4 regions of the Fluviibacter sp. genome follow, and region 3 is predicted to be linked to each of the others. Evidence: predicted binding sites of a transcription regulator. Region 3 holds the regulator's gene; each other region holds the start of a gene.
The links. The regulator sigma-54, encoded in region 3, starts transcription at its own class of promoters, with help from an activator protein. The targets are predictions, from matches to a motif close to TGGCACGCTTNCTGCTNA.

Region 1 (3,710 bases), on a different contig from region 3:
AACAACTCCCGCCCGAGCGCCGCCCGTTGGCTGATACGCAACAGGTTTTCAGCCGCCGGATTCAGATAGACGATATGTTGGGAGCGGTCGAGCACCACCGCGGCTGAAGACAACAGTTCGAGGCCGGCATAGTTTGTCGGCGTTGGAATCGGGATAGCCTTGGCGTTCATGTATGGGGTTTTATCAGGACGGTCTGGAAACAAAAAGAGGGACGGCGAACCGTCCCTCTTTGCTTGCGTTTGCCGTTAGTGGCTCTGCAATGTGATCGTGCCTTGGATTAGCACGAGTAGTACATCTCGAATTCAACCGGGTGCGTGGTCATACGCACCTTGTTGACTTCTTCCATCTTCAGATTGATGAACGAATCAATCCAATCCTTCGAGAAGACGCCACCGCGAGTCAGGAACTCATGGTCGGCCTTCAGTGCGTCCAGTGCTTCATCCAGGCTGGCACACACGGTCGGGATCAGCGCATCTTCTTCCGGCGGCAGATCGTACAGATTCTTGTCAGCCGGATCGCCCGGGTGGATCTTGTTCTGGATACCATCCAGACCGGCCATCAGCAGGGCTGCAAAGCACAGGTACGGGTTGGCGATCGGATCCGGGAAACGGGTTTCGATACGGCGCGCCTTGGTCGAAGCCACGAACGGGATGCGGATCGAGGCCGAACGGTTCTTGGCCGAATAAGCCAGCTTCACCGGTGCTTCGTAATGCGGTACCAGACGCTTGTACGAGTTCGTACCCGGGTTGGTGATGGCATTCAGGGCCTTGGCATGCTTGATGATGCCGCCGATGTAATACAGGGCCGTTTCCGACAGGCCAGCATACTGGTCACCGGCAAACAGGTTCTTGCCGTCTTTCCAGATCGACTGGTGAACGTGCATACCCGAACCGTTGTCGCCAACGATCGGCTTCGGCATGAAGGTGGCGGTTTTGCCATACTGATGTGCCACGTTCAGCACGCAGTACTTCAGAACCTGAGTCTTGTCGGCGCGACGGACCAGCGTGTCGAACTTGGTACCGATTTCGTTCTGACCGGCAGTGGCCACTTCGTGGTGGTGCACTTCTACTTCAACGCCGCAGGCTTCCATGGCATTACACATGGCCGTACGGATGTCATTGAAGCTATCCACCGGGGCAACCGGGAAATAACCGCCCTTGACGCCCGGACGATGGCCGGTATTGCCGCCTTCGATCTTGGCATCCGACGACCAGGCGGCTTCTTCCGAGAAAATCTTCACGAAAGTGCCCGACATGTCGGTCTTCCATTCGACCGAATCAAAAATAAAGAATTCAGGTTCCGGACCGAAGAATGCGGTGTCGCCGATACCCGAGCTCTTCAGATAGGCTTCGGCGCGCTTGGCGATCGAACGCGGGTCACGGTCGTAACCCTTGCCATCGGTCGGCTCAACCACGTCACAGGTCAGCACCAGGGTGGTTTCGTCGTAGAACGGGTCGATGTAGGCCGAGGCCGGATCCGGAATCAGCAGCATGTCGGAGGCCTGAATGCCCTTCCAACCGGCGATCGACGAACCGTCAAATGCCTGACCTTCTTCAAATTTCTCTTCATTGAACTGGCTGATCGGCACGCCAACGTGCTGCTCTTTGCCACGGGTATCAGTGAAACGGAAGTCGACGTACTTAACGTCGTTGTCCTTGACCAGCTTCAGGACGTCTTGCACGGTGGTCATAACAGCTATCTCCTAAAAGCGACCGCAACGGTCAATCTACACAGTTACAAACAGAAAACATCTTTGCTCGGAAATCTTTGCCCGGATTACAAAGCATGATCCATGCCAATGATAATACGATAACGACCGCCGCAACGGGGCCACCGGACGGCTTTTTCGAACTGCGTTCCTACCAAACCACCCCTTTTTGCACCAACAAGGTGCAGGCAGAGAGTTATTGCACCGTTATTGTGCGCTTTGTTCTGGTGCATGCTCGCTAAGGCGACGGTAAACCGTCCATAGCGCTAGCGGTAAACCGGCAGCCTGCGCTGCCGCCCGTAGTGACTTGACGCCTGCCTCAATCTCGGCAGGCTCTGGTAAATCGCCCGCCGCTGGCGGCAACAGAATCTCCACCTCGATCCGGCCGTTCAGATAGTGCAACTGCACACGCTCGGGCGCCTGCGCTGCATGTCCCCAGATGCGATCGGCTGCGTCCAAAACCCACTGTTCCAGCCGCGCCCGCGATAGGTCTTCATTCGACATGGCTGCATGCGCCAGGCTGTCGTCTTCCGGGTCAATATGCACGAGCACGTCTAAAACCTGCGGGCATTGCGCACGCACGCGCTGCCGGACCAGCTCGGCCACCCGGTGCCCCTCTGACACACTAATGCGCGGTGCCACATGCACATGGGCATCCACCAGAATCCGGTCGGCCATGCGTCGCGAACGCAGGTCATGCAGATCCATCACCCCCGGCGTCACACGGATCACCTGCCGAATCTCTTCGATCTGCTCCGCACTGGCGCCCTTGTCAATCAGCTCCTCCAGCGCCGTTCTTGAGAATTGCCAACCCATTTTGACGATCAAGGCCCCAACGATGGCGGCCGCCAGGAGGTCGGCGTAGACAAAGCCGAGCAAGCTACCACCAATACCAATCGCCACCACCAGGGATGATGCTGCATCCGAGCGCGAATGCCAGGCATTGGCGATCAGCATCGCCGAATTGGCTTTTTTGGCAATTTTCAGCATATAGCGAAAGAGCCACTCTTTCGACACCAGTGCCAGCAGGGCTACATAAAGCGCCATCATTTCGACCGGTGGTGCCGTTTCAACACTCACGGCCCGTTCCGCTGCCGAATAGAGAAAGCCACCGCCGATGACCAACAACATCACGCCCAGAATCAGGGTGGCCAGGGTTTCGAGTCTGGCATGACCATAGGGATGGTTGTCATCGGCCGCCCGCGCACTGTGTTTGGCCACAAACAACACCAATACGTCCGATAGCAGATCAGAGAAAGAATGGAAGCCATCCACCAGCAAGCTATGGGAGTGCGCGAACCAGCCCACGATGATCTGAAGCACCGACAGCCCGATGTTCAGCCCCATACTGACATTGACGGATCGACGTACCAGCCGATTAGAGGCCTCGGAACCATGAGCGCCCGTCAGTGCATCGATCAGTGCGGCCTGGTCATGGGCATGAGCGTGCCCGGCGTGGTGATGCCCCAGAGACATACGTATTTCCTTTAGAGTCCGGATTTGGCTGTGGCGATTCCGCTCGCGGCAGCAGCCGCGTATACTCGCCTTCTACGTGATATTTTACTGCCGCATTTTATCCCTAATCCCCCGGCCTCCGCGTCGGCCCGACATCGGTTTAACAGAACATTCATCATGAGCCGTATCAGCGACATTCTGACCCTGGCACGCCAGCGCGCCGAACAGCAGGGCTTTAATTACAGCGGCGACGTCACGCCGCAGGAAGCATTGATCCTTCTTCAGGAAGCACCGGGTGCCGTGCTGGTCGACGTCCGCACCCGCGCTGAATGGGATTGGGTGGGCCGAGTTCCGGGTGCCATTGAAATTGACTGGGTGCAATATCCGGAAATGACGCGCAACCTGCAATTCATCAGCGACCTGCAACGCCAGGTCGCCCGCGATGCCACGATTCTGTTTCTCTGCCGCAGCGGCGTCCGCTCACGCAGCGCGGCCAGCGCGGCGATAGACGCCGGCTTTACAGCGGCCTACAACATTCTGGAAGGCT
Region 2 (3,710 bases), 170 kb from region 3:
GCCAGTGTAAAAGATTCGACCAGACTGTCGGGCAGCATGGTGATCTTGTGGCCGGGCATGTAGACCGTGGAAAGGCGGGCACGGGCCACGGCATCATGCGGTGAACCGGGCAGAATGCCCAGGCCCGGTGCAGCAATGTGAATACCGAAGCGCCAGCCGATACCGGGCAAACGGGTGACTGAAAGCGCGTCATCAATTTCCGTGGTGCTCGCATCATCAATCGATACCGCCTGCACATCGGCCAAGGGTAGCTCGCCATAAGGGGCTGCTGTCGGCAATTCCGGAAAACCGATGCCTTTGGGAAAGCGCTCGGCGGCAAAGCGGCGGAAGTGCCAGTGATAGGCGTCTGGAAATGCACCACAGCGGAGCAGCAGCGCTGCCGGGGATTCCCGGGTTTGTTCACAGGCGGCTTCGAAGGCTTTGACTTCCGGCCGGTTGCGGTCTGGTTGTACCAGCAGGGCATCGATTTGATCGATCAGCGTTTCTGGCAGCGTGCCGGCGACCAGTTCGGCCACCATGCGTTCAATGGCCTCTGCCTGCAGGCGTTTCTTTTCGGCACCGGCCAGTGCGGCTTTCAGGATCTCGGGCGGGGCGCGGCGAAATAGACCTTTACCGCGGCGATGAAAGTAGAGGGGCGCGTTCTGTATGGCCAGGAGCAACGCTGTGGATTCAATCGCTGAGGGCGCGTGACCGTAATAGTCGGCGGCCAAATCGATAAAACTGAACTCCGCTTCAGGGGCGCATTCCCAGAGGAAGGCCGGATCCATGTCGGCCCCCAGGGGTTCCGCGCCCGGTAGCAGTTGGGCCGGGGAGGGGTCGCGGAAGCGCAGCAGCACCTGTGCTGCTTTGATCTTCTGGCGTTTGCCGCCGGGCAGTTCGACCTGCAGGGCGGTGTTCTGATCGGACTGCACGGTGGCCGCGCGAAAGGTACCGTTTTCCTCGAAGAGGACGTGCTCACTCATGGGGAATATGCTCGCTTAGTGGGCGGACCAGCTGACAACGCCAGTGTAGGCGGTGATCAGCACGATCAGACCGAAAATGATGCGATACCAGGCAAAGATGATGAAGTTATGCGTGGTGATATAGCGCAACAACCAGCGGATACAGAGGAAGGCCGAAATAAAAGCGGAGATGAAACCGACGGCCCACATGCTGAGATCGGTGTTCTGGATCGTCGCCCACTCTTTGTACACCTGGTAAATCGTGGCAACGCCCAGCGTTGGAATGGCCAGGAAGAAGGAGAACTCGGTCGCCGCTTTGCGTGACAGGCCCATGAGCAGGCCCCCGATGATGGTGGCACCGGAACGGGAGGTTCCCGGGATCAGTGCCAAGGCCTGGATGCAGCCCAGCATCAGGGCGTCTTTGACGGTCATATCATCGACCGAAGGTACGCGGATCCGATGCGCCCGCTTTTCTGCCCAGAAAATAAACAGTGCACCGACAATAAAGGCGGTGGCGACGGAGATCGGGTTGAACAGGTGCGCCTTGATGGTTTTGTGGAAGAGCAGGCCCAGAATCGCCAGCGGCAGAAAGGCCACACCCACGTTGAGCAGAAAACGCTGGGCTTTGCGGCTCGTTGGACAAGAGGCGATGGTTTCCCAGAGGCGGGCGCGGTATTCCCAGACCACGGCCAGAATGGCACCAAATTGAATGACGATTTCGAAGATCTTGCCCGCGTCATCATTGAAGTTCAGCAGGTCGCCCGCCAGAATCAGATGGCCGGTCGAAGAAATAGGCAGGAATTCGGTCAGACCCTCGACAACGCCGAGAATGAGAGCCTTGAGCAGCAGCAGAGTGTCCATGCGGAGTGAGCTTTATAGGCAAAAAATCAGGGTGGATTCTAACATCCGGCAGCCGCCACCCTCTGCCTTAATGGTCGTGGTTTTCCGGGTGGTGTTCCACGTGTTTGGCCATGGGCCAGAATTTTTGCATCTCGATGAAGAGAAAAGAGGCCGACCAGGTGATGAGTACGAAGCCGGTCAGTGCTTCCAGACCGGGCAAAAAGCGTAAGTCGCCGTTGGCGGCAACATCGCCAAAGCCGACGGTGGTGAATGAAATCCAGGACAGATAGACGCAATCACCGAGCAGGTCGGGGGTGGTCATGCCAAACAGGTTTCCCAGACCCAGATGCACCATGGCGTAATAGCCCAGCGCAAAGACCCATATTTCGACCGCATGGGCGACCAGAATGACAAAGACGCCCAGAAGTACGCGGTATCTGGGCGGCACATTGGTCAGATTCGGCAGATGGCGTGCCATGCTGTACAGCGTCTCGTAATGAATGAAGACAGCCGCAGCGATCAGTGTGCCATTCAGAACCCAGGGCAGCAGAGAGTGCATGGACGATGCAAAGGAGTAAAGAGGTTTTGCCATCGTAGCATTGTTCGGCAGGATTCCCGATCTCGTGCGCTGGGGGTGCACCAGAAGAGGGCGGCGCATCGGGCGCGAATTTTTTGATGCACCATCCTTGCGCGGATCTGACGGGAAAAGCGCGAATGCCATCGGTGTTTTGCTTGTCACCGGTGCATATTCCTGTTGGCACGTTTCTTGTATTGGTCAGAGTGATATTTATTCGCCGATGCGAGGATGACCATGTTTGATGAAATGTTGCTGGAAAGTGGCGAGGTACGTCCGCACTACACCGGGTTTGAGCGCTGGAAAGCGCGCCGGGAGTCGGGTTTTCTCGAAAGTAAAAAGGCCGAGGCGGACCATTTGTTTCGCCAGGTGGGGATTACCTTTTCCGTCTATGGCGACGATGTCGGTACCGAGCGACTGATTCCTTTTGATCTGGTGCCGCGCATCATTCCCGCCTCGCACTGGGCGCGACTGGAAAAAGGGCTCGCGCAGCGTGTACAGGCACTCAATCTGTTCCTCAAGGATGTCTACGGACGCGGCGACATCCTGCGGGCCGGCATTATTCCGGCCAACCGTGTGCTCGGGAACGCGCAGTTCCGCAAGGAAATGCTGGAGCTGGATGTGCCATCCGGCATCTACGCCATGATCGCCGGCATTGACCTGGTCTGCGTTGGCGAAAACGAATGGTATGTACTGGAAGACAATCTGCGTGTGCCATCGGGGGTTTCGTACATGCTGGAAAACCGCAAGATGATGATGCGGTTATTCCCCGACCTGTTTGGTGCACACCGGATTGCCCCGGTGGCGCACTACCCCGATCTGCTGCTCGAAACCCTGCGTCAGGGCGCGCCGGATTCACTGGAGGATCCGACGGTAGTCGTCATGACACCGGGGCTCTACAATTCGGCCTATTTCGAACATGCCTTCCTGGCTCAGCAGATGGGTGTGGAACTGGTCGAAGGCAAGGATCTGGTGGTCGAGGATGATACGGTTTATATGCAGACCACGCACGGCAAGAAACGGGTGGATGTCATTTATCGCCGGATTGACGATGATTTCCTGGATCCCGAGGTATTCAATAAAGACTCCATGCTGGGCGTGCCCGGGTTGATGCGGGCCTATCGCGCGGGGCGGGTGACGCTGGCTAACGCGATTGGCACCGGGGTTGCCGATGATAAGTCGATCTACCCCTATGTCCCGGACATGATCCGTTTTTATCTGGGCCAGGAGCCGATTCTGCACAATGTGCCGACACACATCTGTTCTGAGCCGGATTCGCTCAAGTATGTGCTGGATAACCTGGAGAAGCTGGTGGTCAAAGAGGTACACGGCGCTGGGGGGTACGGCATGCTGAT
Region 3 (3,710 bases):
CCGACACCCCCTGATCCATCATCCAACCAACCCTTCTCATCACTTCACCATGACCGACGCCAAACCCGCCATTCTTTCGGCCCGTAACCTCCGAAAGGTGTACCGCAAACGCACCGTCGTCAAAGACGTGTCGTTTGATGTGAGCGCCGGTGAAGTTGTGGGTTTGCTTGGCCCCAACGGGGCGGGTAAAACAACATGTTTCTACATGGTGGTCGGCCTGGTGCCAGCGGATGGGGGCAACATTACTCTGGCCAATGACGAGCTGGTGCATTTACCAATTCATCAGCGTGCCCATATGGGGATCTCCTACCTGCCACAGGAAGCCTCGGTCTTCCGCAAGCTCACCGTCGAAGAAAACATTCTGGCCGTCCTGCAGCTGCAGAAGCTAAGTGCCGACGAGGAGCACAGCCGACTGGAAACGCTGCTCGACGAGCTGGCCATCCAGCATATTCGTCACAGCCGTGCCGCAGCGCTCTCCGGCGGTGAACGTCGCCGTGTTGAAATCGCCCGTGCGCTGGCCACCCAACCGCGTTTCATTCTGCTCGACGAACCCTTCGCCGGGGTAGACCCGATTGCTGTGCTGGAGATTCAGAAGATCATCCGCTTTCTCAAAGAGCGTGGCATCGGCGTACTGATCACCGACCACAATGTGCGCGAAACCCTGGGTATTACTGATCGTGCCTACATCATCAGCGAGGGCACCGTACTGGCCTCAGGCCACCCTGCAGACATCATCGAAAACGAAGCGGTACGCCAGGTCTACCTGGGCGAGCACTTCCGCCTCTAAGCGCTTTTATTGACGCCCCCCAGCGACCGGAACACCCCATGAAGGCCAGCCTGCAACTCAAGGCCACGCAACATCTGACGATGACGCCACAACTGCAACAGTCGATCCGGCTGTTGCAACTGTCGTCGGTCGAACTCCAGCAGGAAGTCACCCAGGCACTGGCAGAGAACCCGATGCTCGAACGCGACGAGGGCGAAGAGGGTGACACCCCAGTCAACGATGCATCAGCGAATGAGACTCGCGACCATGATGCTGGGCAAGTCACCGACTTTAGGCATGACACCGCTCATGAACATCGCGAGTCACTGGATGCAACTGGCGAAGCACACGAACCTGCCAACGAGGGCATGACCGACACCGCCGAAGCCTTTGAGCAATCCAGCCCCATGGATATGGATGAAGGCCCCTACGCCTATTCATCGGCCAGCGGCAGCGATGATGGTGACAGCGACTACGAAGTCGGAAACTGCAGCACGCTGACCCTGCGCGAACATCTACTGGCACAAGCCGGGCTACTGCGCACGGCCTGGCGAGAACAGGCACTGGTCCGCGTGCTGATCGAAGCACTGGATGAGCGGGGCTACCTGACCAGTTCACTGGACGAAATTCTGGAAGCCTTACCACCGGACGAATCGGTGACGCTGGCCGAGCTAGAACACGCACTCAGCCAACTACAGGAGCTGGACCCACCCGGCGTTGGCGGCCGCGACCTGACGGAATGCCTGCTGCTGCAGCTCAAAGGTCTGAGCGATCCTGCCGTTGATCTGGCACGTCAACTGGTCGCGGAGTGCTTGCCCGCCTTGGCGCAACGCGACTTCACACTTATCCGCCGCAAAACCGGGGCCGATCTTGATGCCCTGCGCGATGCCCAGACGCTGATCCGCAGTTTGAACCCCCATCCCGGCAACACTTTTCTGGATGATGCGAGCCCCTACATCATCCCTGATGTGCTGGTCCGCAAGAAGCATGACGCTAGGGGTGAGCGCTGGTCCGCCATCACCAACCCTGACGCGCTGCCCCGCCTGAAAATCAACCGCCTCTATGCTGGCCTGCTGCGTCAGGCTAGCGGCGGGCACAGTGGATTGAGCGGCCAACTCCAGGAGGCGCGCTGGCTCATCAAGAACATCCAGCAACGTTTTGAAACCATTGAACGGGTGGCCCAGGCCATTGTGGACGAACAGGCCGCTTTTTTTGAAAAAGGTGAGCTGGCCATGCGTCCGCTGGTCCTGCGTGAGATTGCCGACCAGCTTGGCCTCCATGAATCGACGATTTCCCGGGTGACCTCCCAGAAATTCATGGCCACTCCGCGCGGAGTCTTTGAATTTAAATACTTTTTTGGTAGCCACGTGGGTACCGACGATGGCGGCGCGGCCTCTGCCACGGCCATTAAAGCCCGAATCAAGCAGCTAATCGGTGGAGAAAATCCGAAAAAACCACTGTCTGACCAACAAATTTGTGATCAATTTAGTGCCGAAGGCATTGTCGTAGCACGCCGGACCATAGCAAAATACCGTGAGGCGATGGGTCTCCCCACCGCCAGTTTGCGCAAGACCCTTTAGAGGAGGCAGTATGAATCTGCAAATCAGTGGTCATCATCTGGAAGTCAGCCCCGCTATCCGCGAATACGTGAGCCAGAAGTTGCAAAAGGTCACGCGCCATTTTGATCATGTGATCGATATGCACGTTGTATTGAGCGTCGAGAAGCTGAACCAGAAGGCCGAAGTCACCCTGCATGTCCCCGGCAAAGACATCTTTGTCGAAAGCGTTGATCCCAATCTTTATGCAGCGGTGGATGATCTGACCGACAAGCTGGATCGTCAGGTTCAGAAATATAAACAGAAGATTCAGGATCATGGTCGCGGCCACAGCGTCGCCAGCCATCTCGAATAACCCTCACTAAGAACAGCGGGCACCGGTTCGGTGCCCGCGTTTCATTCCATGAACGCTATTGCCCAACTACTCACCACGGACGCCATAGTCCTGACAGCGCAGCCTGCCACCAAGGAAGCGTTGTTCGAACAAGCCGCTGCCGCGCTCGGCCTGCGACTCGGTATGAACAGCACCGCCATCCTGGACTGTCTGCACATGCGTGAGCAACTTGGCTCCACGGGGCTAGGGCAGGGCGTAGGTATCCCGCACGGTCGTGTCAAAGGTCTGCGCCAGGTCACCGGCATGTTCTACCGCCTGAGCAAACCGATTCCGTTCGATGCACCCGATCATCGCCCGGTCGATCTGATCTTTTTCCTGCTGGTGCCGGAACAGAGCACCGAAGAACATTTGCAGCTGCTGTCCGAACTGGCCCAGGGTTTTTCCGATCCTGATTTCCGCGAACAGCTGCGCAGCAGTACCGGGGCTGAGGTTGTACTCCGCCTCTTCACACAACAGAATAGCTGATTGAACGATACCCCATGAAAGAACTCAGCGTCGCACAGCTCTACGAAGAATACAAAGAGAGCCTGGCGCTCAACTGGGTGGGTAGTGTGGGTTGTAACCGCAACATCCGGCTGATGGAGAAGGATGCCTATGGTTCCGATATCGTTGGCCACCTGAATATCATTCACCCGGAACGACTCCAGGTCGTGGGTATCGCAGAACAGAAGTGGTCCCTGCGTACACGCGCTACACGCCGCCAATCGGTGTACGAAGATCTCTGCCAGGCAGCGCCACCTGCCATCATCGTGGCCGATAGCCTGCCAGTGCTGGAAGAACTGCGTGATGCCTGCGAGAAAACCGGCACACCGCTGTTTTCTTCGGCGCGTTCATGCTCGGCCGTTATTGATCAGCTGCGCCACTACCTAGCACGTAAGCTAGCAGACACTACCAGCCTGCACGGTGTCTTTATGGATGTACTGGGCATGGGTGTCATGATCACCGGTGACTCCGGCTCCGGCAAAAGTGAACTGGCACTGGAACTCATATCACG
Region 4 (3,710 bases), on a different contig from region 3:
GCCTGGCCAGAAACTGTTCGGTATTGGCCACCAGGCGCTGCTTCTGCTCATCCACATCGTGCAGATCCGTTAAGTCAATCTCGGAAATTCGCGGCACGGCCACCAGCGCTCCTGCACCGGTCCGCTTGTTCACCACCCAGCGCCAGGCCTGTGCCGACCAGTCCGTCTCTGCATGACTGGCATCTGGCAATACGGCCTCCAGACGAGCCAATACGGTCTCGGCACGCAACAGTAATGCCGTCAGCGCATCAATCCCGGTGCTGGCGACAGCCGGTATACTTGGAACAGTTTTATTCACGTTTGACCTCTTTTGCGCTGGCCATGAACCGACCAACTTCGAACTCCGCACACCTTACTGCATTTCAGGGTTTAGGCCTACTCAAGACCCTCTCAGCCTGCGCCATTCTCGTGCTGCTGGCCAGCTGCGCCACGACCGACTGCCCCCCTTGCAAAGAGGCTGAAAAACCGCCAGCTGCAGCACAGATCATCAAACCCCTGAAACAAGCTAACTGGTCGGATCTGCCGGGCTGGGCCGATGATAAAACCCTGACCGAAGCCTTTCCAGCCCAACTGCAGAGTTGCAATGCACTCGGCAAAAAGACCGGCTGGCAGGATGCCTGCAACGCCGCCCGCGCACTGACCGACACTCAGCGCAAGGACCCGACGGCCGTTCGCGCCTACTACCAGAAGTACTATCAACCCTACCAGCTGGTGCAGAACGATGGTGCCGGCAACGGGCTGTTCACGGGCTACTACGAACCGCTGCTCCAAGGTGCCAAACAGCCCACTGACAAAGCGCGTTATCCCATCTACGGTGTCCCCGCCAATCTGCTTACCATCGAGCTTGGCGATCTCTTTCCGGAACTCAAGGGCAAGCGAGTACGCGGTCGTCTGACGGACGACAACAAGGTGATTCCCTACTGGACCCGCGAGCAGATCGAAGCCAACCCCGGCCGCATGAACGCCCGAACCCTGACCTGGGTCGATGACCCCATTGAACTGTTCTTCCTGCAGATTCAGGGCTCGGGCCGGGTACAGATGCCGGATGGCAGCCGGATCCGGGTCGGTTACGCCGACCAGAACGGGCAACCCTATCAGAGCATCGGCAGCGTGCTGATCAAGCAGGGTGCACTCACCAAAGACACCGCCTCCATGCAAGGCATCCAGAACTGGGCTCGCAACAACCCCGCCAAAGTCCAGGCGCTGCTTAATGCCAACCCGAGCTACGTCTTTTTCCGCATCTTGCCCACCGACCCCAACAACCCCGATGCCGGCCCCCCCGGGGCACTGGGCGTCCCGCTAACGCCGGGCCGTAGCATCGCCATTGACCCGCGCGCCACACCCCTGGGCGCCCCCGTCTGGCTGGACACCTCCTATCCGAACACCAGCAAACCCATGCAGCGCCTGGTGCTGGCCCAGGATACCGGTGGTGCCATCAAGGGTGCCGTTCGTGCCGACTTCTTCTGGGGCTTCGGCGCCGAAGCCGGCAAGGAGGCCGGCCGCATGAAGCAACCCGGCCAGATGTGGACGCTGCTCCCCCCGGCTGCCGTACCAGCTGATAAAGTACGCAATTAACCCCGTTTGCCAGAGATACGCGCATGACCGAGAACAGCCAGACCATCACCGAGGAATACCGCAAGCTGCAACAAGCGCTGCACCAGAACCCCAACTACGGGGTTGCCTCATTACAGTTCGCACCCCTGGTGGCGGATCTGATGCGTCAATCCGGTGCGCAAAGTGTCTCGGATTACGGTGCCGGCAAAAAGAATCTGCTGATCGGGCTCAAGCAGGCAGGTATCGCTACGCCCATCTATAAGCCTTACGACCCGGCCTTCCCGGAATACGGCAACCCGCAACCGGCTGACCTGGTCTGCTGCATCGATGTACTGGAACACATCGAACCGGAACTGATCGACAACGTGATCGCCGAACTGGCCCGTATCACCATCAAGATCGGCTTCTTCTCCATTCATATGGGGCCGGCCGGCAAGGTGCTAGCGGATGGACGCAATGCGCACCTGATCCAGAAACCGACCTCGTGGTGGCTACCCAAACTGTGTCAGCACTTCGACATCATCCAGCTGCAGACGCACCAGGTGATGGGCAACGGCGTCTGGCTGGTTGTGAAGCGCATCGACACCATTCTGTAAGCGGCAGAACCAACTTTGGGCAGGCACGCCCTGATTTAAGGCGGGGATTCGCGTAAACGCACTTTCTTGGTGCAAAAACCAGCCATGAACCCCGAAAACCGGGGCACCAAATTGGCACACAAATTGCTTTTATGGGGGCATTACCAATCTTGACGCACGATATCTGTGCAACCGCCCCATGGAACTCCTCAAGACAGCCTCCGACACCCTGTTTATTCTGCTGGGCGCCATTATGGTGCTCGCCATGCATGCCGGCTTTGCCTTTCTGGAAGTCGGCACCGTCCGTAAAAAGAACCAAGTCAACGCCCTGGTCAAGATTCTGGCCGACTTTGCCGTTTCGACCGTGGCCTACTTTGCCATCGGCTTTACCGTGGCCTACGGTACCGATTTCTTTGTTGGCGCTGGCCAGATTGCCGAAAAAAGCGGTTACGACATCACCCGCTTCTTCTTCCTGCTGACCTTTGCTGCGGCCATCCCGGCCATCATCTCGGGCGGCATCGCCGAGCGCGCCAAGTTCAACCCGCAGCTGGCGGCGACTTTTGTGCTGGTCGGTTTCGTCTATCCGTTCTTCGAAGGCATCGCCTGGAACCAGCACTTCGGCATTCAGGCATGGCTGAAAGGGACCTTCGGTTTCGAATTCCATGACTTCGCCGGCTCCGTCGTGGTGCACGCTATGGGCGGCTGGATCGCCCTACCCGCCGTGCTGCTGCTCGGTGCACGCCATGGCCGCTATGGCAAAAACGGCGCTATGGCTGCCCACCCACCGTCATCGATCCCCTTCCTGGCACTCGGTGCCTGGATTCTGGCCGTAGGCTGGTTCGGCTTTAATGTCATGAGCGCCCAGACGCTCGACAAGATCAGTGGCCTGGTCGCCGCCAACTCGCTGATGGCCATGGCCGGTGGCACCATCGCCGCCCTGATTGTTGGCCGTAACGACCCGGGCTTTGCCTACAATGGCCCTTTGGCCGGCCTGGTGGCCGTCTGCGCCGGCTCCGACCTCATGCACCCGCTGGGCGCTCTGGCCACCGGCCTGATCGCTGGCGGCCTGTTCGTCTGGATGTTCACCCTGACCCAAAACCGCCTGAAGATCGATGATGTACTGGGTGTCTGGCCCCTGCACGGTCTGTGTGGTGCCTGGGGGGGGATTGCCGCGGGCATTTTCGGTGCCGAAGCACTGGGGGGGCTGGGCGGCATTTCTCTCGCAGCCCAAGCCATCATGACCGGCCTGGCGATCATTGTTGCCCTGGTGGGCGGCACCGTCGTCTACGGTGCCCTCAAGGCCTTTGTCGGCATCCGCCTGGATCAGGAAGAAGAATACAACGGTGCCGACCTGACCATTCACCGCATTACGGCCACGCCGGATACCCGCGACCTGTAATCAGCAACGCCATTAACAGAAACAGCAAAGGGCGCCTCGGCGCCCTTTGCTTTGGTCTGCCGAATAAAGGATCAGTTGGCCTTGAGCATTTTCTCGATCTTATCCAGCGGCATATAACCCGGCACGCGCTCCCCGTTGGGGAAGAAAATCGCCGGGGTACCACTCACACCCAACCCCTGGGC

Region 1: the regulator sigma-54 is predicted to act here: its motif matches at 1,781-1,798, upstream of glnA (type I glutamate--ammonia ligase).
Region 2: the regulator sigma-54 is predicted to act here: its motif matches at 2,537-2,554, upstream of AC3GOJ_RS00280 (circularly permuted type 2 ATP-grasp protein).
Region 4: the regulator sigma-54 is predicted to act here: its motif matches at 2,263-2,280, upstream of AC3GOJ_RS05120 (ammonium transporter).

The regions. Positions count from the first base shown of each region.
Region 1 is NZ_JBIJFP010000024.1:15,880-19,589, reverse strand. It holds gene glnL (nitrogen regulation protein NR(II)) at 1-170, opposite strand, end outside; gene glnA (type I glutamate--ammonia ligase) at 278-1,690, opposite strand; gene AC3GOJ_RS09440 (cation diffusion facilitator family transporter) at 1,916-3,184, opposite strand; gene AC3GOJ_RS09435 (rhodanese-like domain-containing protein) at 3,341-3,710, shown strand, end outside.
Region 2 is NZ_JBIJFP010000001.1:67,932-71,641, reverse strand. It holds gene AC3GOJ_RS00295 (ribonuclease catalytic domain-containing protein) at 1-962, opposite strand, end outside; gene AC3GOJ_RS00290 (undecaprenyl-diphosphate phosphatase) at 978-1,802, opposite strand; gene AC3GOJ_RS00285 (potassium channel family protein) at 1,870-2,340, opposite strand; gene AC3GOJ_RS00280 (circularly permuted type 2 ATP-grasp protein) at 2,593-3,710, shown strand, end outside.
Region 3 is NZ_JBIJFP010000001.1:236,939-240,648, forward strand. It holds gene AC3GOJ_RS01125 (regulatory protein RecX) at 1-14, shown strand, start outside; gene lptB (LPS export ABC transporter ATP-binding protein) at 50-787, shown strand; gene AC3GOJ_RS01135 (RNA polymerase factor sigma-54) at 826-2,346, shown strand; gene hpf (ribosome hibernation-promoting factor, HPF/YfiA family) at 2,357-2,677, shown strand; gene AC3GOJ_RS01145 (PTS sugar transporter subunit IIA) at 2,726-3,181, shown strand; gene hprK (HPr(Ser) kinase/phosphatase) at 3,196-3,710, shown strand, end outside.
Region 4 is NZ_JBIJFP010000006.1:66,564-70,273, reverse strand. It holds gene AC3GOJ_RS05135 (ATP-binding protein) at 1-253, opposite strand, end outside; gene mltA (murein transglycosylase A) at 322-1,575, shown strand; gene AC3GOJ_RS05125 (class I SAM-dependent methyltransferase) at 1,599-2,150, shown strand; gene AC3GOJ_RS05120 (ammonium transporter) at 2,329-3,528, shown strand; gene AC3GOJ_RS05115 (DsbC family protein) at 3,600-3,710, opposite strand, start outside.